One region of the Desulfothermus okinawensis JCM 13304 genome, then DNA from elsewhere that is predicted to be linked to it. Evidence: riboswitches for the same ligand, from Rfam matches in the RefSeq annotation. Region 1 holds a riboswitch; each other region holds the start of a gene.
The links. A riboswitch is a leader RNA that binds a small molecule or an ion and turns the genes downstream of it on or off. The one in region 1 is predicted to bind cobalamin.
Positions count from the first base shown of each region.

Region 2: another riboswitch for cobalamin. It lies ahead of ACYQ0O_RS05625 (FecCD family ABC transporter permease); the one in region 1 lies ahead of cbpB (peptide-modifying radical SAM enzyme CbpB).
Region 3: another riboswitch for cobalamin. It lies ahead of ACYQ0O_RS01905 (sirohydrochlorin cobaltochelatase); the one in region 1 lies ahead of cbpB (peptide-modifying radical SAM enzyme CbpB).

Region 1 is NZ_BAAIEW010000035.1:23,181-30,426, reverse strand. It holds partial or broken gene ACYQ0O_RS12035 (DUF3387 domain-containing protein) at 1-676, shown strand, start outside; tRNA gene ACYQ0O_RS12030 (tRNA-Asn) at 852-927, opposite strand; gene cbpB (peptide-modifying radical SAM enzyme CbpB) at 1,026-2,396, opposite strand; cobalamin riboswitch at 2,629-2,828, opposite strand; gene feoB (ferrous iron transport protein B) at 2,872-5,046, opposite strand; gene ACYQ0O_RS12015 (16S rRNA (guanine(527)-N(7))-methyltransferase RsmG) at 5,370-6,035, shown strand; gene ACYQ0O_RS12010 (hypothetical protein) at 5,999-6,217, opposite strand; tRNA gene ACYQ0O_RS12005 (tRNA-Leu) at 6,291-6,375, shown strand; gene ACYQ0O_RS12000 (hypothetical protein) at 6,379-7,246, opposite strand, start outside.
Region 2 is NZ_BAAIEW010000011.1:17,425-24,670, reverse strand. It holds gene ACYQ0O_RS05650 (iron-sulfur cluster assembly scaffold protein) at 1-385, shown strand, start outside; gene ACYQ0O_RS05645 (P-loop NTPase) at 574-1,440, shown strand; gene ACYQ0O_RS05640 (MBL fold metallo-hydrolase) at 1,520-2,371, shown strand; gene ACYQ0O_RS05635 (FmdB family zinc ribbon protein) at 2,449-2,712, opposite strand; gene ACYQ0O_RS05630 (damage-control phosphatase ARMT1 family protein) at 2,766-3,626, opposite strand; cobalamin riboswitch at 3,782-4,065, shown strand; gene ACYQ0O_RS05625 (FecCD family ABC transporter permease) at 4,158-5,171, shown strand; gene ACYQ0O_RS05620 (ABC transporter ATP-binding protein) at 5,174-5,977, shown strand; gene ACYQ0O_RS05615 (ABC transporter substrate-binding protein) at 5,967-6,947, shown strand; gene cobI (precorrin-2 C(20)-methyltransferase) at 6,973-7,246, shown strand, end outside.
Region 3 is NZ_BAAIEW010000003.1:24,019-31,264, reverse strand. It holds gene trpA (tryptophan synthase subunit alpha) at 1-382, shown strand, start outside; gene ACYQ0O_RS01920 (hypothetical protein) at 410-925, opposite strand; gene ACYQ0O_RS01915 (EAL domain-containing protein) at 1,175-2,425, shown strand; gene ACYQ0O_RS01910 (TolB-like translocation protein) at 2,426-3,907, shown strand; gene ACYQ0O_RS01905 (sirohydrochlorin cobaltochelatase) at 3,942-4,916, opposite strand; cobalamin riboswitch at 5,042-5,322, opposite strand; gene ACYQ0O_RS01900 (TatD family hydrolase) at 5,424-6,227, shown strand; gene ACYQ0O_RS01895 (KH domain-containing protein) at 6,376-6,615, shown strand; gene rnz (ribonuclease Z) at 6,616-7,246, shown strand, end outside.

The DNA of each region.
Region 1 (7,246 bases):
CACAAAAAATGAAGGAACCATTGAAAATTATCAGACAGCAATAAAACAGATTATAGACAAAGCCATATCCTCAAATGGTGTTATTGACATATTTGATGCAGCAGGATTGAAAAAGCCTGATATTTCAATTTTATCTGATGAATTTTTAGAAGAGATAAAAGAGTTAAAACATAAGAATTTGGCAATTGAAACCTTAAAAAAACTTATTAATGATGAAATCAAAGGACGAATGAAAGTAAATTTTGTAAAAAGTAAATCCCTTATGCAATCCTTGGAAGATTTAATAAGAAAATATAACAATAAAATTTTAACAGCAGCTGAAGTTATAGATGAGCTTATAAAACTTGCAAAAGAGATAAAAGAAAGTGATAAAGAGCCAGAAGAAATGGGATTATCTGATTATGAGTATGCCTTTTATTGTGCAGTTGCTGATAATGAAAGCGCAAGAGAACTTATGGGAAAAGAGAAACTCAGAGAACTTGCTACTGTTTTATTTAATAAAGTAAAGAAAAACACAAGCATAGATTGGACAATAAGGGAAAGTGCAAGGGCAAAATTAAGGGTCATCATCAAAAGAACCTTAAGGCAATTTGGCTATCCTCCAGATATGCAGCAGCTTGCCACGGAAACTCTTTTAAAACAGGCAGAGCTTATAGCAAATGAGTTGGTCAATTAAGGCAGTTTAGATAGGAATGTACCCTTTGTTTCAACCCAAGCAATTAAAAATGGTGGTTTGCAAAGAAACTTCCCCCCAAAGTCTCCACCCCAATCTCGCAAAAGGTGACTAATTTCAAAACCAAAAAAGCCACCTAGAGACTCTCTCTAAGTGGCCTTAATTATTTTGCTTTTTCTGGCTCCCCGGGGCGGACTTGAACCGCCAACATGGTGATTAACAGTCACCCGCTCTGCCGCTTGAGCTACCGGGGATCAATGCAACGAGAGTTGATTATATTGATTTTCTTTTCCAAGTCAAGAACAAATTTTTTAGAAAAATTTGTAAATAGTGGTCCACAGCCTCATAATGTTTAAGCAAAATTATAAGTACATTCAGTTTCCTCTTCCCAGCCATCCCAGAGATAGGCGTTTTCCCTGCCAAGGGATATCACCTTAAAGGCATATCTAATAAGTCCTTCGTAGAAATTACAAAATGGTGCAACGGTGTTTAGATCTCCATTGAGCATATAGACCTCTGCTGGACAGGGAGCACCACAAAAATGTCTCACAGCACAGGATTTACATGGTTCTATCTTTTCAACCATTCTACTGGTCACCATCTTAATCTGGTCTCTTTTCAGGATATCAGATATGGAATCATCCTTTATGTTTCCCGCCTTAAACTCTGGTATGCCAATAAATTCACTACACGGGAAGATATCTCCATTGGCAGCCAGTGCAAAAAAACACCTTCCTCCACCACATGGAGATATATCACACATAAGTCTCCTACCAGTAGGTCCCAGGATTCCTGCAAGGATATTTGCGAAGTTGGCTACTACTACCTTTCTCCCTGAAGTTTCATAGAGCTCATAACTATAATCCAGTGCCTCTGTGATTTCCTTTAAAAACACCATGTCATCTGGTTTAGAGAGTCTTCCACCTTCCTGGGTACAACGAACGGGATTTAGCATGATCACTGGAACACTTAGATCAAAATAGAACTTAACCAGGTCCTTTAGCACTGACACATTGTATTTTGTAACAGTGGTAATCACATTGTATGCAGGATAATCTGATAGTTTTTCAATAACTTCAACTACCTTTTTAAACCCACCTTTTCCCGACCAACTCTTCCTTGTGGTATTGGCAAGCTCCTCCACTGGAGCGTCCAGGGATATACCAAGTCCAACCTGATTCTCCTTAATAAACCTAAGGTCCTCATCATTTAAAAGGGTCCCATTTGTCTGTATGCCAAAGAGAAAGTGGTCTTTGTATTTTGATATCCCCTCAAAAACAGCCTCTTTTGCCATCATTGGTTCAGCACCGTGGAATATCACCTGGGGTTTGGCCTCATCTCCAAGGACTTCTTTAAAAAAGGATAGGAGCTTTCCCAGATGGGAACAGACCTCTTCACCACTCATTGAAATGCCGTTTTTCCTCCTATCCCTGGGGAGATAGCAGTAGGTGCAGTCAAAATTACACCTATCTGTGGGGTTAAAGTAAACAGCAGATGGAGGCAGCTTGAACCTGAGATTCTCCATCTCCTCTTTGAACTCCTTCTCCTTTTTGAGGAAGTCCTCTGTAAGTCTCCCTCCAAGCACCTCTGGAAGCTCAGATGAATCTATAATTGCCCAGAATCCACTATCTCCTTCAACAACAGCAACCCTATCAGCTACCCCTATTTCCAGGACAGAAAATCTGGGACCATAACCGGTATTCACATATGTTGTTTTATTCATAAGCTACCACTTACCTATTTCTTGGCCTTTGGGGTCAAGAGGATATAGTGGGAAAGACCGGTATTTTTCCCTAGTTTTTTGCACCTGCGACGATAGGATATAACACTTTTCTTCATGGCTCATACCTCCTTTTTTTTGACCTTTTTTGCTGTGGACCACTATTTTTTGCCAAATAAAAAAGGGACCCAGGAAAACACATTTGTCTTCCCGGGTCCCTTTACCATCAGGACTCCGAAATATATATCCCCTAACAGGTCTTCTGGCTCTCGGATCATCAGTATGCCCCACGGCCTTCCCCCCAAGGTGGACCTTGAGAGTGACCGGACCAGGATAAACACCTGATCCCTAGGCAGGACAACCTCCCCGATTACAGCGGCGGGACCGCCACGGATTTTCACCGTGTTCCGAGATGTTAGGAGACATCTCTCATTTATTTTTTATCTGTCTAATAAAATTCCCAACAAAAGTCAATGGGCTAAAAAAACCTTATGCCTACTTGATAAATTAACACAGAGACCAAAAATGCAGTTATGGTATTAAAAGTCACGGAAAATACAGCCCATTTCCAATTTGATTCCTGGGCAATGGTAACAAGGGACACAAAACATGGAGCATAAATTAGGACAAAGACCATAAAACTTATGGCCTTGATATTATTCCAGTTTGGATCACTTGCTATCCTCTTTGATAAAGAAGAGGAGTTGTCCACATCAACTTCCCCTAAAGAATAAGCAGTTCCAAGGGTAGAAACAATTACCTCTTTGGCAGCAATACCCCCTAAAAGGGCAATATTACTCCTCCAGTCAAACCCGGCTATTTTTGTTACATTCTCCACCATTATACCCAATCTTCCTGCAAAGGAATTTATAAGTGATATCTTCTTCTTCTCTCCCTTTAATTTTTGTATTTGTTGTAAAATCTCATTTTTTTTCTCCTGGGTGATATCAGTTTTAGAGATCTCCATCTCTAAAATCTCCAGCTTCTTGTTAATGGGATCTATTAATTTTTTAGGAGGAGATGGAAAGCTCATACCTGCCCAAATTATAATAGAGATCAGTAAAATAACTGTTCCAGCCTTTCTCAAATATTGCCAGACCCTCTCCCATGTGTGGATAATAAGGCCCTTTAACGTTGGTAGCCTATAAGGTGGAAGTTCCATCACAAAGGGAGTGGATTCTCCTGGAATTACAGTGGTTCTAAATAACTTGGCTATAACAAGTGCCCATAGCCAGGAAAAAATGGTCAAAGCAAACATAATCTTGTCACCGCTTTTTGGGAAAAAAGCCCCAGCAAGGAGCAAAAAAACAGGGACCTTTGCTCCGCAGGAAAAAAATGGTGCCGTTAGAATAGTTGCTATCTTCTCCTTGGGTCCCCTGAGCGTCCTGGTGGCCATTATTCCTGGAACAGCACACCCTCCGGGAATTCCCCCGGAAATGATAAAGGGCATCACAGAATATCCGTGGAGACCAAATATCCTTAAAACCCTATCCAGCATATAGGCCATCCTGGCCATGTACCCACTGTCTTCTAAAAAGGCCAGTATGAAAAACATTATCATTATAAGAGGAACAAAGCTCATAACCCCACCAACACCATCTATGATCCCGGAAACAACAAGAGATTTAAAAAAACCCGGCGGAAGGTATTTGGATGCAACATTAGACAGTAGCCCAAAAAACTTCTCAATCAATGCAAGGGGATATTCCCCAAACAAAAAAGTCATCTTGAACATAAGATAGAGGACAAATACCATAATGAGTGGACCAATGAACCTATGGGTAAGCACCTTATCTATTTTATCAGATATATCCAATCTATCAGTATCAAAACGCCTTTTTATCACTCCTTTTAGTAAAGAGTTTATATATCCATACCTATAATCAGCGATTATGGCTTCTGGCACAGTGTTTAGGGTCTTCTCACAGTGTTTTGATACCTCTTTTGCAAGTGCTTTTAACCCACTAGACACACCTTTATCTTGCTTATCCCCCTTGCACAATATATCTTCATCCTCTTCCAAATACTTCAAAGCTATCCAGCGAGGAGGATATTTTTCAGTTAAAAAGTTACTTTCTCTTATAAGTTCTGACATTTTTTCAATTACAGGATCCAAATCTGGTCCATAAGAAATAGTAATAGGCACCCAATCCCTTTCATTAATGGAACATTCAACCACTTGTTCAATTAATTCATTTTTCCCTATCCCCTTTTTGGCCACCATGGGCACCACAGGACATTTCAAAAGGGAAGAAAGTCTGTCAATATCTATCTCCATACCCTTCTTTTTTACCTCATCCATCATATTTAAAGCCAGGATTAGTGGAACACCAAGTTCCATAAACTGTACAGCTAAATACATGTGTCTCTCTAAATTTGTGGCATCAATAACATCAACAACTAGAGAAGGTTTCTCATTTACAATAAAATTCCTGGCCACCAACTCTTCCTGGGAATAGGCAGTGAGAGAATAGGTTCCTGGAAGATCCACAATCCTCAGAGTCACTTCGCCATGTTTTACATATCCCTCCCTCTTCTCAACTGTAATACCTGGATAATTTCCAACATGCTGCCTAGCGCCAGTAAGTAAATTAAAAAGCGTGGTCTTACCAGAATTGGGGTTCCCAGCAAGGGCAATTGTAAATTCTTTCATATATCCTCCTAGTTCCTTTAATGGAGAAATTAGATAAACCTAACTTTGTTTGATAGTCAATAATTTTTTTAAGTATCTGCCTATTTCTTTAGCTCCGATTATTGATTGGGTTATGGATCAAGTGAATAGTGATTAGTTATTAGTCTTTAGTTATTAGTAGAAGGTAGAAGGGTGAAGGGTGTATGTGAAAGTGTGAGTGGGGGTGTATGTGTGAGTATAGGGAAGTTACAGACCACAGACACAGATCACATACACAGACACAGCATGGAATAAGCAGAAAACATTATTGTCTTGTTTAAGTACTTTCTTTAAAATAAAGACCCATGGACAAAAAGGCTCTTGAAAGATATATCTTAAAAAAAATAAATCATGAAGCAAATCTCAGTATAAATATCCATTCATACCATACAACAAAATTATGCACTTTTATATTTAATTTAAGCAAATGGGCAGAAAAAGCCAACATGGTTGGCACCAAGGAACCCAGACTAATCTTTGACGAGCTTATTTTAGATTCCATATACCTGGCAGATTTTTTTAACATAACCTCCCCATTTTCAAACCATTATAACCAGTTCAAGATGCTGGATATTGGGGCAGGAGCAGGTATACCTGGCATTCCTTTCAGGATTCTGTATGAAAATGGAGATTATCTCATGGTGGAACCTAGAAAAAAAAGGGGAGTTTTCATAAATTTAATGATAAATTTCCTACAAATAAAGAATACAGGACTTTTTTTGGGAAACATTGAAGAACTGAGAGAAAAGGACTTTGATCTTTGTCTCTCAAGGGCATTTTGTCCCTGGGACAAATTTTTAAAATTATCTAAAAAGTATGTAAAGGATAATGGTTATGTGTTAATTTTTTCTAACCATCCCTGGCATAAAGACAACTTGCAGGGCTTTCGTTTCATAAAGGAGTATTCATATATATTATCTTCAAACAAAAGCCGTTATTTTTGGCTATTTTCAAAAAAGGCCCCAAGTTGAGTGTTTTTAAATATAATTTTGGTGGCTGCTTCATCTGCAACCTCCCCAAGGTCCATGAGCTTTTCCAAAAAATCCAGGATCTCATACCTCCTTTCTTCAGTAGAATACTCAAAGTCCTGGGCCAAGTTTCCAGAACGGATATACTCAATTAGTTCATCAATATATTTTTCATTTAAAATCATCCAACAACCCCTTTCAATTAAAAATCTACACTTGACACCTAACAACTATTTAAATATAAATCATCCATCTCACGCCGGGGTGGCGGAATTGGAAGACGCACGGGACTCAAAATCCCGCGGGCCTCGCGCCCGTGAGGGTTCGACTCCCTCCCCCGGCACTCCTAAAAAAATTTCCCCGATACTATATTGTATCCCAATTCAAAAATAGACCCCATGACAAAGAGTATGTTCATAAGTACCCCCCAAAAGGGGCTTAATACCATGATTTCTTTAAGCCTTATTGGATGTTCACTTTTGATCAATTTGTGATTTAAAGTAAAGACTATTAGTACCACTAACAATTCTACCCCCAAAATCCCCCAAACTATAAGTGGCACCTTACTAAAACTTCCAAACACCATTAAGGCCTTACTAATTGAAAATATTAAATAAATAATTATAGCATACCACCATCTAGCACATGCAGGAATAGTGAACTTATAATAATCCCTTCCAAAATCATCTCTATTTCTTCTGAGCATTAAATAAAATGTGGAATATAGAGATGCAGTACCAATGGATAAAAACAAATAAGCCCAGAACATTAAAACAGGAAATAGTTCTTTAGGAAACAGAATCTCTTTCATTTGTATATCTAAAAAGGAGATGTTTTCATGAAAATAGTAAAACTTCAAATTTATTGCCCCATATATCCCAAGCCATAATATTATGTTTACACACGCTAAAATTACAGTAAAAAAATTACGATTTTTCTTTAAAACATCCTTTAATAAAAAAACAATGAGAAACAAAACAACAGATCCAAATAAAAGAGCAAGGTCCAGTTGCAAAATAGAACTTTTGAAAAATAATTCTTTTAGTTGTCCCCACTCCATTTTTAAACTAAAGAGGTGCACCATAAAGCAACCATATGCTACGTCCAATATTATGTACACCCAAAATGCGAAAAAACCCATTCTCAGCATTTGGAGAGAGAGTTTTTCATAAAATTTAACTTTTTTAATTATTCCCAATAACATGGAAAAAAAA
Region 2 (7,246 bases), on a different contig from region 1:
TAAAAAAGTAGAACAGACCTATGGGAAGGAAATAGCTGAGATATGGAAAAACTTAAAATATTTTAATGTGTTGGAAAAAGGTGATGGTGAGGGAAAGGTTACTGGCACATGTGGAGACACTGTGGAGATCTTGATAAAGGTAAAAGATGGAAAGATTGATAAAATTTCATACTGGACAGACGGTTGTATCGCCACTGCTGTGTGTGGGTCTGTTGTTTGTGATATGGCCCTTGGTAAGGGTTTGGAGGAGGCAGAAAAGATATCAGGGGAGGATGTTTTAGATAGATTGCCTTCTTTACCTACAGATCACAAACACTGTGCCTATCTGTCTGCAAATACCCTGCACGAGGCAATTGGTGATTATTATAAAAAGATCCAGAAATGAGGGGAAGATATCTTTTATATATTCAAGGATAAAATTTTACTTATTTAAAAAAGTTAGATAAGGCTAATTTTTCCCCTTTACAATGTGTTATTATGAACTTATATATTTTTCGCTTGGCTAGTTGTGTTGATTTTGTTGGACAGTTTACGGAATTTGGATAGATTAGTAAAATCAGGAGGTTTGAGTTTATGAGTGAGAAAAAATGTGATATGGAGAAAAAAGAGTGTGAGAGTTGTTCAAAAAAGGGTTCTTGCGAGGAATATCAGGATGAAAAGTTGAAAAAGGCACTTAGTAGAATAAAGCATAAGATTGTAATACTTTCAGGTAAAGGCGGGGTTGGGAAGAGCAGTATAGCCACAAATATAGCTGTTGGTTTGTCTATGCAGGGCAAGAAGGTTGGACTCATGGATGTTGATGTTCATGGTCCATCTATTCCCCGTTTACTTAAACTAGATGGGGCAAGGCCGGAGGTTGGTGCAAGTGGAATGTATCCAATCCCATGGTCAAAGAATCTTTCTGTAATTTCACTGGGATTTTTACTGCCTTCCAAAGAGGATTCTGTAATCTGGAGAGGCCCACTTAAGATGGGTGTGATAAAGCAGTTTATAGAAGATGTTGTCTGGGGCATGCTGGATTATCTTGTTGTGGACTGTCCTCCTGGTACAGGAGATGAGCCCTTATCTGTTATGCAGCTTCTTGGAAAAGATGCCCATGCAGTTATAGTAACCACTCCCCAGGATGTGGCAGTTGACGATGTTAGACGTTCAATAAATTTCTGTCGTCATACTGGAAATCCTGTAATAGGTGTTATTGAGAATATGAGTGGTTTTGTGTGCCCTCACTGTGGCAGAGAGGTAGATATATTTAAATCAGGAGGTGGTGAGGCCCTGGCAAAAGAAAGTGGTGTGCCATTTCTTGGAAAAATCCCCCTGGACCCCAAATTGGTGGAAGCTGGAGATAGTGGAGATGTTTTTATAAAGTATCACCAAGATTCTCCAGCAGCCAAAGCACTTTCTAAGATTCTGGAACCAATACTAAAATTAGATGAAAAATAGGGTTTTAAAAACAATGAAACTTTGATAAAAAGGGCGTGTATACACGCCCTTTTTTTATTTTAAACAGGAGGTTTAAGCTATGGGGACAAAAATTACAATACTCTGCGAAAATACTGCCGGTTCCATGTTTGGACTAACAGGTGAGCATGGATTTTCTGCCCTAATTGAAAAGGACGGGAAAAAGATTTTGTTTGATACTGGACAAGGGTTTACCCTAAAGCACAATGCATCTATACTGGGAGTGGATTTTAAGGAAATAAATAAGATCGTAATTTCCCATGGACACTATGACCACACAGGTGGACTTGCAGATGCACTGTACCCACCAAGGGGAGCAAATGTGTATATGCATCCTGATTGTTTTGGTGCCAAATATGCAAAATTGGAGACACCATTGGGACCAAATTACATCTATATTGGAATTAGATTTAAAAAGGAACTCCTGGAAGATTCCCTCAAGGCAAATTTTGTCTATTTAAAAGAATTCACAGAGATCTCAAAAGGTATTTATTTCTCAGGTGAGATCCCAAAGGAGGAGGAATTTGCAATAAAAGATAGACGCCTTTTGGTAAAAACAGAGGATGGAAATTATATTGAAGATCCATTTAATGATGACATAAGCCTGTTGATTGAAACAGACAAAGGACCTGTTGTCCTCCTTGGGTGTGCCCACAGTGGAGTTGTGAATATCTTGAGATACCTTTCAGAAAAGACAGGTCATAAAAAGTTCTATGCAGTAATAGGTGGCACCCACCTTGGCTTTTTCCCCCCAGGTGAGGCATTAAATAATATCTTAAATGAGCTTGAGCGCTTTTCAGTTGAGCTTGTTGCAGTTTCCCACTGTACAGGTCCTGTTGCAGCAGCCCACTGTTATATGAGGTTTAAGGATAAATTTGAATTTGCAAATGTGGGCTGGACAAAGGAGTTTTAATTATATCTATTTTTATTGTTATTTAGACTTCTGCATTAACCCGAGTTTATCAAAATAATAAACTCTGGTAAGATATTTTAGTGTTCACAGTGATTTTTTCCGCATGGTTCGCTTCTGCCACAACAGGTCCTACCAGTGGCCTCGAACCTACATCCATTGCCTCGATCCCTTCTGGGAGTATGGGTTCTTGATCCCTCTAAAATAAAACCCATACCCCCGCTAATTAGACGTTTAACAGTGGATCCACATTTAGGGCACTTATCTATTGGTTCATCTGTGATTGACTGCTCCATCTCAAATCTATAACCGCACTCTTTGCATTCATATTCATAGGTGGGCATGCATCTACTCCTTTTTTTAGATTTACAATAATATTTTCAGCAGGTAAATTTTTTTATTTATTTTTTATTGGCTGTGTCAAGACAAATGAGTTCAGTTTAACTTTTGCATGTGTTGCTATAACATCACATTTTGCCTTAAATAAGAAAAAGATGTTGTGTTCCACACTACTTAAACTCTCAAAATTCCCCTGACCTTTTGAAATAATTAAATCTGCATTCCAGAATTCTTCTAAAAATTCCTTTTTGCAGTCTTCTAAAATGGTGCCTGGGGCATCTGAGCCATTATCTATTATCCTGACAAGTTTATCTAAATTACAGAAATTAGCATCAGAGACAGTTGCATCGTTTATAATAGGTTTACCCCTTACAGCCAAAGTGATTTTATCAGGTCCTATTTCTTCGATAAACACCTTGTCAAATACTATTTCTCCAGCATTGTCAGCTAGATATAATATTTTTTTTGCTCTCACTATTTGATTTTTAAATAGTTCAAAATCTCCAATAACTGCTTCAGATAAGGCATTAAGTATGGATTGTTTTATTTCACCTGGGGTTATCTCATTTTTCACCCCAAGATCTATTACATTTCCAGCCATTGCAAGTCTCATGGCTGTATTTAATGGGTCCTGGGAATTATATACCATGGACTTTAGTTTGGGATAATTTTCAAGTGCCAGTTTGTTGTGTCTATCTTTTATTTCTTTGTATGGGTCAGGATTGTTGGTTATTTTTCTAATTAAGGCATGAATGTGTTTAGCTGTATATGGAGGTGGTTTTGACATATCTATCTGGCTTAATGTTAAAAGGACTTCACGCATTAAATGCTCCATAAGACCATCATCTATACCTATCATTTTCCCAACATCAAGGGCATGACGAACAAAGCAGGGAATGCAATCTAAATAGGTCTTCATCTTGTTTCTCCTTATCTAAAAATCAAGTTGATTTTTATACTAACCATGCTTATCCTTTGCAAGGAATTTATTTGGTTTAGACTAGGTTTATCATTTTAATAAGCTTGGGTTTAAGTTTTGCTTGAAGAATTTTATTATCTCTATTAATAGAAAATTCATCTGATGAACATTCAGGTGCCCATTTGGGCTTAAAAGGGAATCCCGTGAAAATCGGGAACGAACCCATCGCTGTGATAGGGGGACGAAAGCTGCAGTGGGCCACTTTCCCCCGCCACCTTTTCAAGTGAAGGACTTGCTATTTGCTAGTAGCAGTGTGTGAAGGTCAAAAACTTTTTGCTTCACCTACGTCCTTGCTTAAAAAGGTGGCGGGGAGGGGGGAAGGCGCAGTGAGTAGATTGATCCCTAGAGTCAGAAGACCTGCCTGAATGGAGCTGGATCTCGCCCTGGGAAGGTGAGCATCCTTAAAAAGACCTGGATGAAAATGGGACATCCTGGTTTGTCAAAGGATATAAGACAAACTGGGATTTTTTTATGAAAAAATTTTACTTCCAACTTGTTTTAGCAGCTTTTTTTCTTCTACTAACCCTGTTTTTTTCTCTATCCCAAGGATTTGTAAAGATTCCTTTCTTGGAAGTTGTAAAGATAATCTCTTCCAAACTTACAGGCATAACCTGTAAAAATATTTCCACTATCCACTATTCCATTATATGGGATGTAAGGCTTCCTCGCATAATATGTGCTGCCTTAGTTGGTGGGGCCCTGTCCATCTGTGGGGTTGTTTTTCAGGGGATACTATTAAATCCCCTTGCTGACCCATACACCCTTGGAATCTCTGCAGGGGCTGCATTTGGTGCATCTTTGGCCCTGTTATTTGGTATGAGTTTTTTGGGAATCTATACTGTACCTTTTTTCGCCTTTGTATTTGGTCTTGTTACACTCCTGGTGGTTATATACCTTTCATCCACCTCCAGCAGTGGGATATCTTCCAACAATCTTATCCTCTCAGGGGTTATAGTATCAGCAATACTTTCAGCAGGGATCAGTTTTTGTAAATACCTGGCACAGGAGAGGGTCTCAGTGATTGTATTTTGGCTACTTGGCAGTTTTGCCTCTTCAACCTGGACAAGTGGACTGCTTATATTGCTCTGTTTAATTGTCTCTTTTGCAGTATTTATATTTTACTTTAGGGATCTAAACCTGCTCAGCCTGGGCGGAAAAACTGCATCTTCAATGGGTGTGGACCCAAAAAAGGTGAGGATCTTACTACTTGTCTTTTCTTCTCTTTTAACAGGGGTTTGTGTTTCTTTTTCTGGGATAATAGGATTTGTGGGACTGCTTGTTCCCCATATGGTGAGGTCAGTAGTAGGTCCAAATCACCTGAAACTTCTGCCTGCATCCCTTATTGCCGGCGCAATAATGTTGACTCTGGCAGATACCTTGACAAGGGCGTATCTCCCCACTGAAGTCCCAATAGGCGTGTTAACAGCCCTGATTGGTGGTCCATTTTTTTGCTATATCTTTAGGAAAAAACAGGTGGGTTTTTGAAGGTGGATAGACAAATCTTAGAGGCAAAAGACATCTCTTTTTCATACAATAATGAACCAGTTTTAAAAGATATATCCCTTAAATTTTGCCAGGGGAAATTTTATGGTATTCTTGGGCCAAATGGAAGCGGTAAATCCACATTGCTTGATATATTAATGGGCTATAAATTCCCAGACAGGGGCAGGGTCCTTTTATATGGTAAGGAGATAAGATCTTTAAAAAAATCAGAAATAGCAAAAAGGATTTCATATGTACCCCAGAGTTTTAGTGTCAACTTTCCCTTTACTGTAGATGAGATAATAACCATGGGGAGATATCCCTATGTGAAGAGATTTTCCCTTCCATCTATAGAGGATATTGAAATTGTAAGGGAGGTGGAAAGGAAGGTGGATGTATTTGACCTTAGAAAAAAACTCATAACAGAGCTAAGTGGAGGTGAGAAACAACGTGTTATGATAGCAAGGGCCCTTGCCCAGGATACTCCAATCTTTCTTTTAGACGAACCAACTTCTAACCTGGACATAAAACACAGTTTGAAAATACTCTCTATATTTAAGAAAAATGTAATCTATAAAAGAAGTTGTGTAATATGTGTATTCCACAACATTAATGAGGCTACCTCTTTTTGTGATGAACTTATATTTTTAAAACAGGGAAAAGTTATTGAGTCTGGTCCTTCCAGCAAAGTAATTAGTGAAGATATTTTGAAAGAGGTGTTTGAGGTAGATGTTAAACTAAGGTTTGAGGAAAGATTAAATTGTTATCAGGTGTTATTTTTAAATGGAGGTTTTGAAAATGAAAAATAGGTTACTCGCTTTTTCATTAGTTTGCATTGTTTATCTAGTTGTAGGGGTAAGCACAATATACGCATTTAAGCTGGATAATGATATTATAATTGATGATAAAGGAAGACATGTAAAAGTAATCAGGCCTTACACAAGGATAATATCTTTGTATCCTGCCCATACTGAAAATATTTGTGCACTAAATAGTGCTAAAGAATTAGTTGGAATATCCATAAGTGATACCTATCCAAAATATATTTTAAATAAAATTAGATTCTCATATCATTTTGGAGTAGAGCGATTTCTGGCTGTAAAACCTGATTTGATATTAATCAGACCAATGATAGATTTTGCCTATCCTGGTTTAATAAAAAAATTTGAAAAAGAAAATATAACTGTTATCTCTCTTCAGCCAAATAATATATCTTCCTTATATACGTATTGGAAGATATTGGGGAAGATTACTGGTCATGAAAAACTTTCAGGAGATATGATTTCTGATTTTAAAAATAGTATTTTATTTTTTAAATCAATTAATAATAAAATTAAAAATAAAAAAAAGGTCTATTTTGAATCAATACACAGAAAGTTTAAGACATTTTCCAGAGATTCTATCCCAATTTTTGTCTTAACATGTGCAGGGGGAATAAATATAGCAAAGGATGCATATCAGGTAAGACATTCAAATATTGCTGATTATGGAAAAGAAAAATTACTATCAAAAGCATCTAAAATAGATGTTTTTATATCCCAATATGGACGTATGAATAGAATCAGGGTTGAAGATATTATAAAAGAACCTGGATTTGAAATAATCAAGGCAGTGAAAAATAAAGAAGTATATACAGTTGATGAGGAATTAACATCAAGGCCAACACTCAGGCTCTTAATGGGTATTTATGAAATTGGGCATATTTTATATCCACATTACTATAATAGCAAAGTGAAACAAAAGGTAGAGATGGTATTAAAAAAATATTATAAGAAATAGATATTATTAATTTTAGGAGATTACTATGGGCAAACAGGGTAAATTGTATGGAATAGGGGTAGGTCCAGGAGATCCAGAGCTTATTACAGTCAAGGCAGTAAAGATTTTAGAGAGAGTAGATGTAGTGTATTCTGCGTGTTCAACCAAGAATAAACACTCCCTTGCCTTTGAAATTGCATCTAAATATATCCCTGATAAAACCCAGTGTGTTTTTTTGCCATTTCCTATGGTATTGAATAAGGAAGAAGCAAAAACATACTGGGAATCCCATGCACAAAGAATTGTCAAAGATATAGAAT
Region 3 (7,246 bases), on a different contig from region 1:
AGCTGACCTACCGTTGGAGGAAAGTATTCCCATAAAACCAATCTTTGATTCCCACAACATATCTCTCATTTATCTGGTTGGTCTAAATACATATAGCATAAGACTTGAAAAATACAGTAAACTCACATCTGGATTTGTCTATTTTGTATCAGTACTGGGAACAACTGGCGCCAGGGACCGACTTCCAGAGGAGCTTAAACAAAAATTAAAGTCAGCAAGGGAGATATTCGACCTTCCCCTTGCCATTGGATTTGGTATAAAGTCTCCTTCTCAATTAATAGAAATAAATCCTTACATAGACGGCATTGTATTTGGTAGCTCAATAATTGAACACATAACTAATGGAAAGGATATAAAAGAATTTTTTAAGGTGTGGATATAAGTTAAGGGGGCAATTTTGCCCCCTAGATTACTTAAAAAGCTTATGGAGCTTATCCCAGTCAAATTTCTTGGCAAATTCAAGGGCATCTTTCCAGTGCATGTTTGAGAAACTAAAAACCAATACAGCATTAACCATTCCTGGATTTTTCTTTGAATTAAAGGCAATGGTTATTCCTCCACTTTTGTCCCCCTTTTCATAAGAGATGGCAACATTGTGACCTTTGATATTGGTAACTTTTACAAATTGATCAGAGGTATCTATCTGCATATTGTTTTGATAAGGTGCCCACATGCCCATGGCATTCATACCAGACAGTACCATTACCTCCACTTTTTTATTTCCCTTTAAGTATTCTTTTTGCGCACTAACCATGTCTCCCATTGGAGTGGCTTTAGCATTCATGCCATCACACTTACCCGAGCTCCATCCTGAAACACTCCTCAATTGGGCACAGATTTCAGTATAGGATGGCATTGAAAAACCATAAGAAGAACAACATATAAAAATAAAAGTAACCAGCAAGACCCTAAAAATTTTTACCATAACCCCTCCCACTGTAATTTAAAGTTCAACCATTTGTTTAAAGCCAACCATTAATTTTTTATACCATATTAATAATTTTTTAAAGAAAAAAATTTATGATTGAATGAAAACTTTTTTCATTACCTCTCCAACTTGACATATGCAAATAATTGGATGCATTATATTTCATAGTGACAATAAAAATATCGAATAACTTCAATTAATAAAACTAATCATATAATATTTAAATCAAACTTACAGGAGATTTCCGTGAAACACTTACTTCCCAAGATAAAGAAAAAAACTTATAATGTAAAAAAGAAATATTTATCAAGGATAAAAAGAAGCGAATGTATAATAGCCCATATTGATGTATGTAATTTTTCATTTCTTGGATTTAAATATGGATTTAAAACTACAAATAAAATTTTGGAAATTTTGTGTGAAAGAATTATAAAATATTTAAGAACAAATGATTACCTAGAAAATATATATGCAGATGACTTCATTTTAATTTTATATGGAAATATTGACCAATGTAAATTAAAATTAAAAAGAATTGAAAATGAATTAAAAAAGCCAATATCTATTGACATCTCAGATTCTATTATCAGATTAGATTATAGAATTGCAGTAATTTGTTATCCATATGATTTTCAAGACATTGAAATTGCTGTTAATTATTTAATATTATTTGCAAAATATATAAAGAATCAAAATTTAATTGGAACCTACTATTTAGACAAAATGACTTTTCCAATATTTAACAAACTAATTAAATTTACTGATTTTATATCAAGTAAAGACTTCTCAAAATATATAGTTCCATCACTTCAAGGTATATGGGATTTAAACACTAATAAATTATTTGGGTATGAAGTATTAAGCAGAATATTATATGAAGGGAAAACTTACAATGCATCACAATTTATTGACGTATTAGAATACTTTAAAATGAACTTAAAAAGTGATGAAATTATAATTAATAAAGCCTTACAACATAAATTGGAAACAAAAGATTCTCATGTCTATTTTTTTAATATTATCCCAAAATATTTTTATCAATATATGGAAATGTTAACTAATATTTTTGAAAACTTTAAAAATCTTTCCATGAATCTAGAACAAATCTGTATAGAGCTCATAGAAATCTCAGAATTTTCAGAATTTGAAGATATAAATATTACTATTTTAAAATTAAAGGAAAAATACGGAGTCAAATTTGCCATTGATGATTTTGGATCTGGATTCTCAAATCTAAATGTGTTTACTTCACTTCATGTGGATTTTCTAAAGATCGACAAGGAATTGATTAATAAAACTGCCACCCAACCAATAACTGGCTATCTTTTAAAATCAATCTCAGAGTTATCTTTGTTTAGGAACATAGCCCTTGTGGGAGAGGGAATAGACTCCCCCCAAAAACTGAGGTTAATCAACAAACTAGGATTTGACTATGCCCAAGGATTTTATTTATCTAGACCAGAGATACCACAAAATTTTCTAAAAATGGAGGTTTAAATGAAACTAAAAAAAATTATTCTCCTCACCTTGGCATTAACATACTTACTGACCGCAAAGTTATATGCCACCACGTTAAAAGAACAGGTCTTCTTTAAAGGGACATGCCCTGTTGGTTATTCATTGATCCCGGCATCAGTAGTTCCTTCACCTGACTTAAAACACATTGGATTTGTTTGCATATCAAAGGACAAAGAGAAAATGATCGCTGTGGTGGATGGCAAAAAAACAATTGAGTTTTCCAGAATTGCCAAGGGATACCCCCGATTTTCTCCAGATGGGAAAAATTTTTTGGTTATGGGAAAGATCAAAGACAGGGCCTATGTCTTATATAATAACCAATTGTCTGAGGGATTTGATGAGGTGTACAATGCCCAATTTACCCCTGATGGGAAAAAGATAATATTCATTGCCACCGCAGATCAGAGGGAATTTTTAGTGGTAAATGGAAATCCCTGGAAAGGCTATAAGGCCGTAGCTGAAAAAATATCACCTGTAATTAGCCCTGATTCAAAAAAAATTGCCATTGTGGCTTTAAAAGACAATGGCAAATCAACCATTTGTCTAAACAACCAGGAACTTAAAGAATATGACCTTGTTTTAAAGCCCCATTTCAGCCCAGATTCCAGACACATTGCCTATGCTGTTAAAATAAAAGACAAATACAGTGTTGTCATGGACGGAAAAATAGTTGGAGGTTCTTCTTATGATGAAGTAAAAGACATAGTGTTTAGTGCTGATTCAAAACACATTGCCTTTGTTGGAAGGATTAATAGGGATTTTTTTGCAGTTATAGACGGAAAAGAATCTAAAGCCTATCAATTTGTTGGGACCCCCATATTTTCATATAATGGTAAAAACATTGCCTTCATGGGTTATGAAGACAAAAAAATGTTTATTGTGTTAGATGGAAAACAAGGACCTAAATTGGATCAAATTGGAGTTTACTTCTTTTCAAAGGGAAGTGAGCTTTTTTATATGGGGGTTAGAGAAAAAAAAGGAGCTGTTTTTATAAATAATAAACCTCAAAAATTTTATGACTCAGTAGGCCTACCAGTGGTATCCAGTGATGGAAAACATGTAGCCTATAGGGCCAGAAAGGGAAAAAGGTGGTTTATTGTACTGGATGGAAAAGAAGGTAAAGGCTACGACTTTGTAAGGCGTCCTAAATTCTCTAATGATGGGAAACACCTGGCATACATTGCTGTGAAAAATAAGAAGTATTTTATAGTACTAGATGGTGTGGAGGGCAAAACATATACATGGACTGATTTTCCCTATTTTTCTAAAGATGGAAAGCACATAACCTATGTGGCAAGCAATGGTAAAAGTACGTTTATGGTAGTGGATGGAGTAGAGGCAAAAGAAAAATTTCTTGGATTTCTCAAGGGACTACCATTATTTTTTGAAAAAAACTGCGTAATTGGACAGGCAATCAGAATACCAGGACCCAAATTCTATGTAACGGAAGCATGTTTCTAAAGAATAGAGGGGAGTAAAATCTCCCCTCTATTCTTTAATCTAAATCAATCCCATTATCTTTTGCTGCTTGCCTTACATGTTCTACAATTATTTTTACTATCTCGGGATTCTCGCCCAGGCCTTTTATTACTGGATAGACTTTAATCCCTTTGGATTTAATCACAGATTTCCAGGAATCTTTATCATTTCCTGCCATGTCATTATTTGCATGGTCACCTGCCACCATCATAAGTGGCTTTAGCACCACCCTCTTTACCTTGCAGTGGACCAGTCCAGATACCACATCCTCTAAAGTAGGAAATCCTTCAACTGTACCAATGAATATCTTTACCCCAGGATACATCTGTCTCATCTTTTTTTGAAGCTGAGCATAGATACCTGTTGAGAAAAATTCATTTCCATGTCCCATATATACCAGGGCCGCGTGTTTTTTCTTCGCATACATAACATCATCCTTAAGGGCCTTTGCTGTCTTTTCAATATCTTCAATATAGTCGTGTTTTGGACCCCACATACCTGTTATTGGACGTCCAATAACCAATTTTTCAAAGGGCATATATTTTTTCTTTAGTGTCTTAATGGAATTTAGTCCATTTATATATGAACTTAGGTCCATAAACTCTTCACCTGCGTAGAAATGAGTTGGCTGAACAATAATTGTCCTATATCCCTCATCTTGCAAATCAGCAATGGTTGCAAGGGGACCCTTTACATGGAGTATATCACTTGGGATATCCTTTCTATTTTTCCATTTAGGATCGTTCTGCCTTTTATGCCAGATTTTTCTTATAATATTTGAAGTAAATGCCATTTTCACCTCAACAGAGGGAAAGTCCTTCTCTATTGCCTCCTTTACATTGATAAGAGACTTTAGCGCTTTGGGATACGTGGTACCAAATGCTGCAACCACGATTGCAGTTTTTGATTTTTGATTTTGCATAGCCATTCCCCTGCCCAGGATCAATGTTGATAAAATAATTGCTACAAATAAAACCCTTAAAAACCTCATGCCAGCTACCTCCTTTTAAAAGATAATTAAAAATAAAAAAACCCTTTAACTGGACACAAATCCAGTTAAAGGGTTGCACCCGAGTTTTCTTCACCCTTAAAGGCTAATCTGTCCCTGGCAGATTATGAAAAAAAATTATTGTGGCAGGTCTTCTGACTCCAGGATCATCCTACTCACTGCTCCTTCCCACCCCGCCACCTTTTCAAGTGAAGGACCTGCTATTTGCTAGTAGCAGTGTGTGAAGGTCAAAAACTTTTGTCTTCACCTACGTCCTTGCTTAAAAAGGTGGCGGGGAAGTGGCCATCTGCAGCTTTCGTCCCCTGTCACAGCGGCCGGGACCGTGCCAGATTTTCACTGGCTTCCCTTTTAAGCCCATAATTTGGGCACCACAAAATGGCTAATAATTTTTCATTTTCAAATAGTCAATAGTTTTATTTAAATATTATGATTTGACAATATTCTTAATTGGATTTTAGAATTCCCCATCAACTATAATGGAGGGATGAGATGATAGTTGCAATTGACTCCCATATGCATGGGGATATCTTGATAAAAAGAGACAGAGATTTCCCCCAAAAGTACTATTCCAACAATATTGGAGGTATTGTTTGGGCGTATAATGATAAAATCAAAGATATATCCCAATATGCCCAATACTGGGACTATTTAGCAAAAATCACAAGGAATATATCTAAAGTCAATTCTCCTTTTTTTTATAAAGTGGGAATACATCCCAGGACTATTTGCAGGGAATTGAAGGACAAACAGAATCTACCCACTGAAATAAAAAAGGCCCTAGAAAATAGCATGAAAGATCCTAAATGTCTTGGTATAGGAGAAATAGGTCTAGATGGATACGACCAAGACCAAGAAAAGATATTTATTGAACAACTAGATTGGTGCATAAACTATTTGCCAGAGAATAAAAGAATTGGGATTCATACACCGAGAAACAACAAATACGAGATTACCAAAAAAACTTTGGAAATCTTAAGTAATTATAATGCGCTTCACAAGCAAATAGTAATTGATCATGTTGAACTAAGTACCATTGAATTATTAAAAAATATCCATGTCCATATAGGAATTACCTTACAACAAGGAAAATCTAGTAAAGAAGATGTAGAATCCATAGTAAATATGAATCTCTACGACATAAACAAAATACTATTAAATAGTGATGGGGGACAAAAAATCTCCAAAGAATACATACAATTCGTCAAAGAAAATGGTCTAAAGCCTCGGCAGAAATCTCAACTCTTAAAAGATAATGTTATATCCTTTTACAACCTGAATAAACAACTAAACTAAAAGTAGGTCAACACAACATATGTAAAAGCGAGCATCTACCCTTGCAAAAATGCAGACTAGAGTATAAAATCTACTAAGTTAATCATCCAATTTTGGATTGGTTTTTTGGCTCTTTTTTGTCTCACCTTTAACAAGAGAGTGGATAGTGATGAAAGAATTTGTTGAAAAGCTTGTAAAGGAAATTGTGGACAGGCCAGAAGAGGTAGTAATAGAGGAAAATTTAGAGAATGTACGCATGCCTCTTCTAGAACTAAAAGTGGCCAAGGAGGACATGGGTAAGGTTATAGGCAAAAGGGGGAAGATGATAGAAGCACTAAGGGTCTTAGTTGCTGCTGCATCTAAAAAACACAAAAAAGAATATCAACTGATAGTTGTGGATCAAGACTAAATGGGCCAAAAAAAACTGGTGGTACTGGGAACAGCTTCACAGGTTCCCAGTACCTTTAGGAATCATGTGGGACTTTTTCTAAGATGGGATAAAGAGGACTTTTTATTTGATCCTGGAGAAGGAACGCAACGTCAGATAATTAAATTTAAGGTTCCAATAAATAGAATAAAAAAAATCTTTATATCCCACTTCCACGGGGATCACTGCCTTGGTTTACCTGGAATAATCCAGAGGCTTTCACTCAATCAAATAAAACATCCTGTGGAAATAATATACCCAAAAGAGGGAGAGATTTTTTTAAGAAATCTCATAAATGCAGCTATATTTCACAACAATCTCAATATTATTCCAAGGCCAGTGAAAAGTGAGGGACCAGTGGAAATCTCAGGGGAAATTTTGGTGTATGCATACAAACTGGACCATGGAATTGATTGTTATGGATACCGTATATGTGATCCACCTAGATGGAACGTAATCCCATCCAAGTTACCAAAAGATTTCCCACCACAGGCAATTGGAGATTTAAAGGACAAAGGTACAGTTGAATTTAAAGGGAAAAGGATCTTTTTACAAGAAGTGGCAGTACCCAAAAAGACCCAGATCTTTTCCTATATTATGGACACAAAGATGT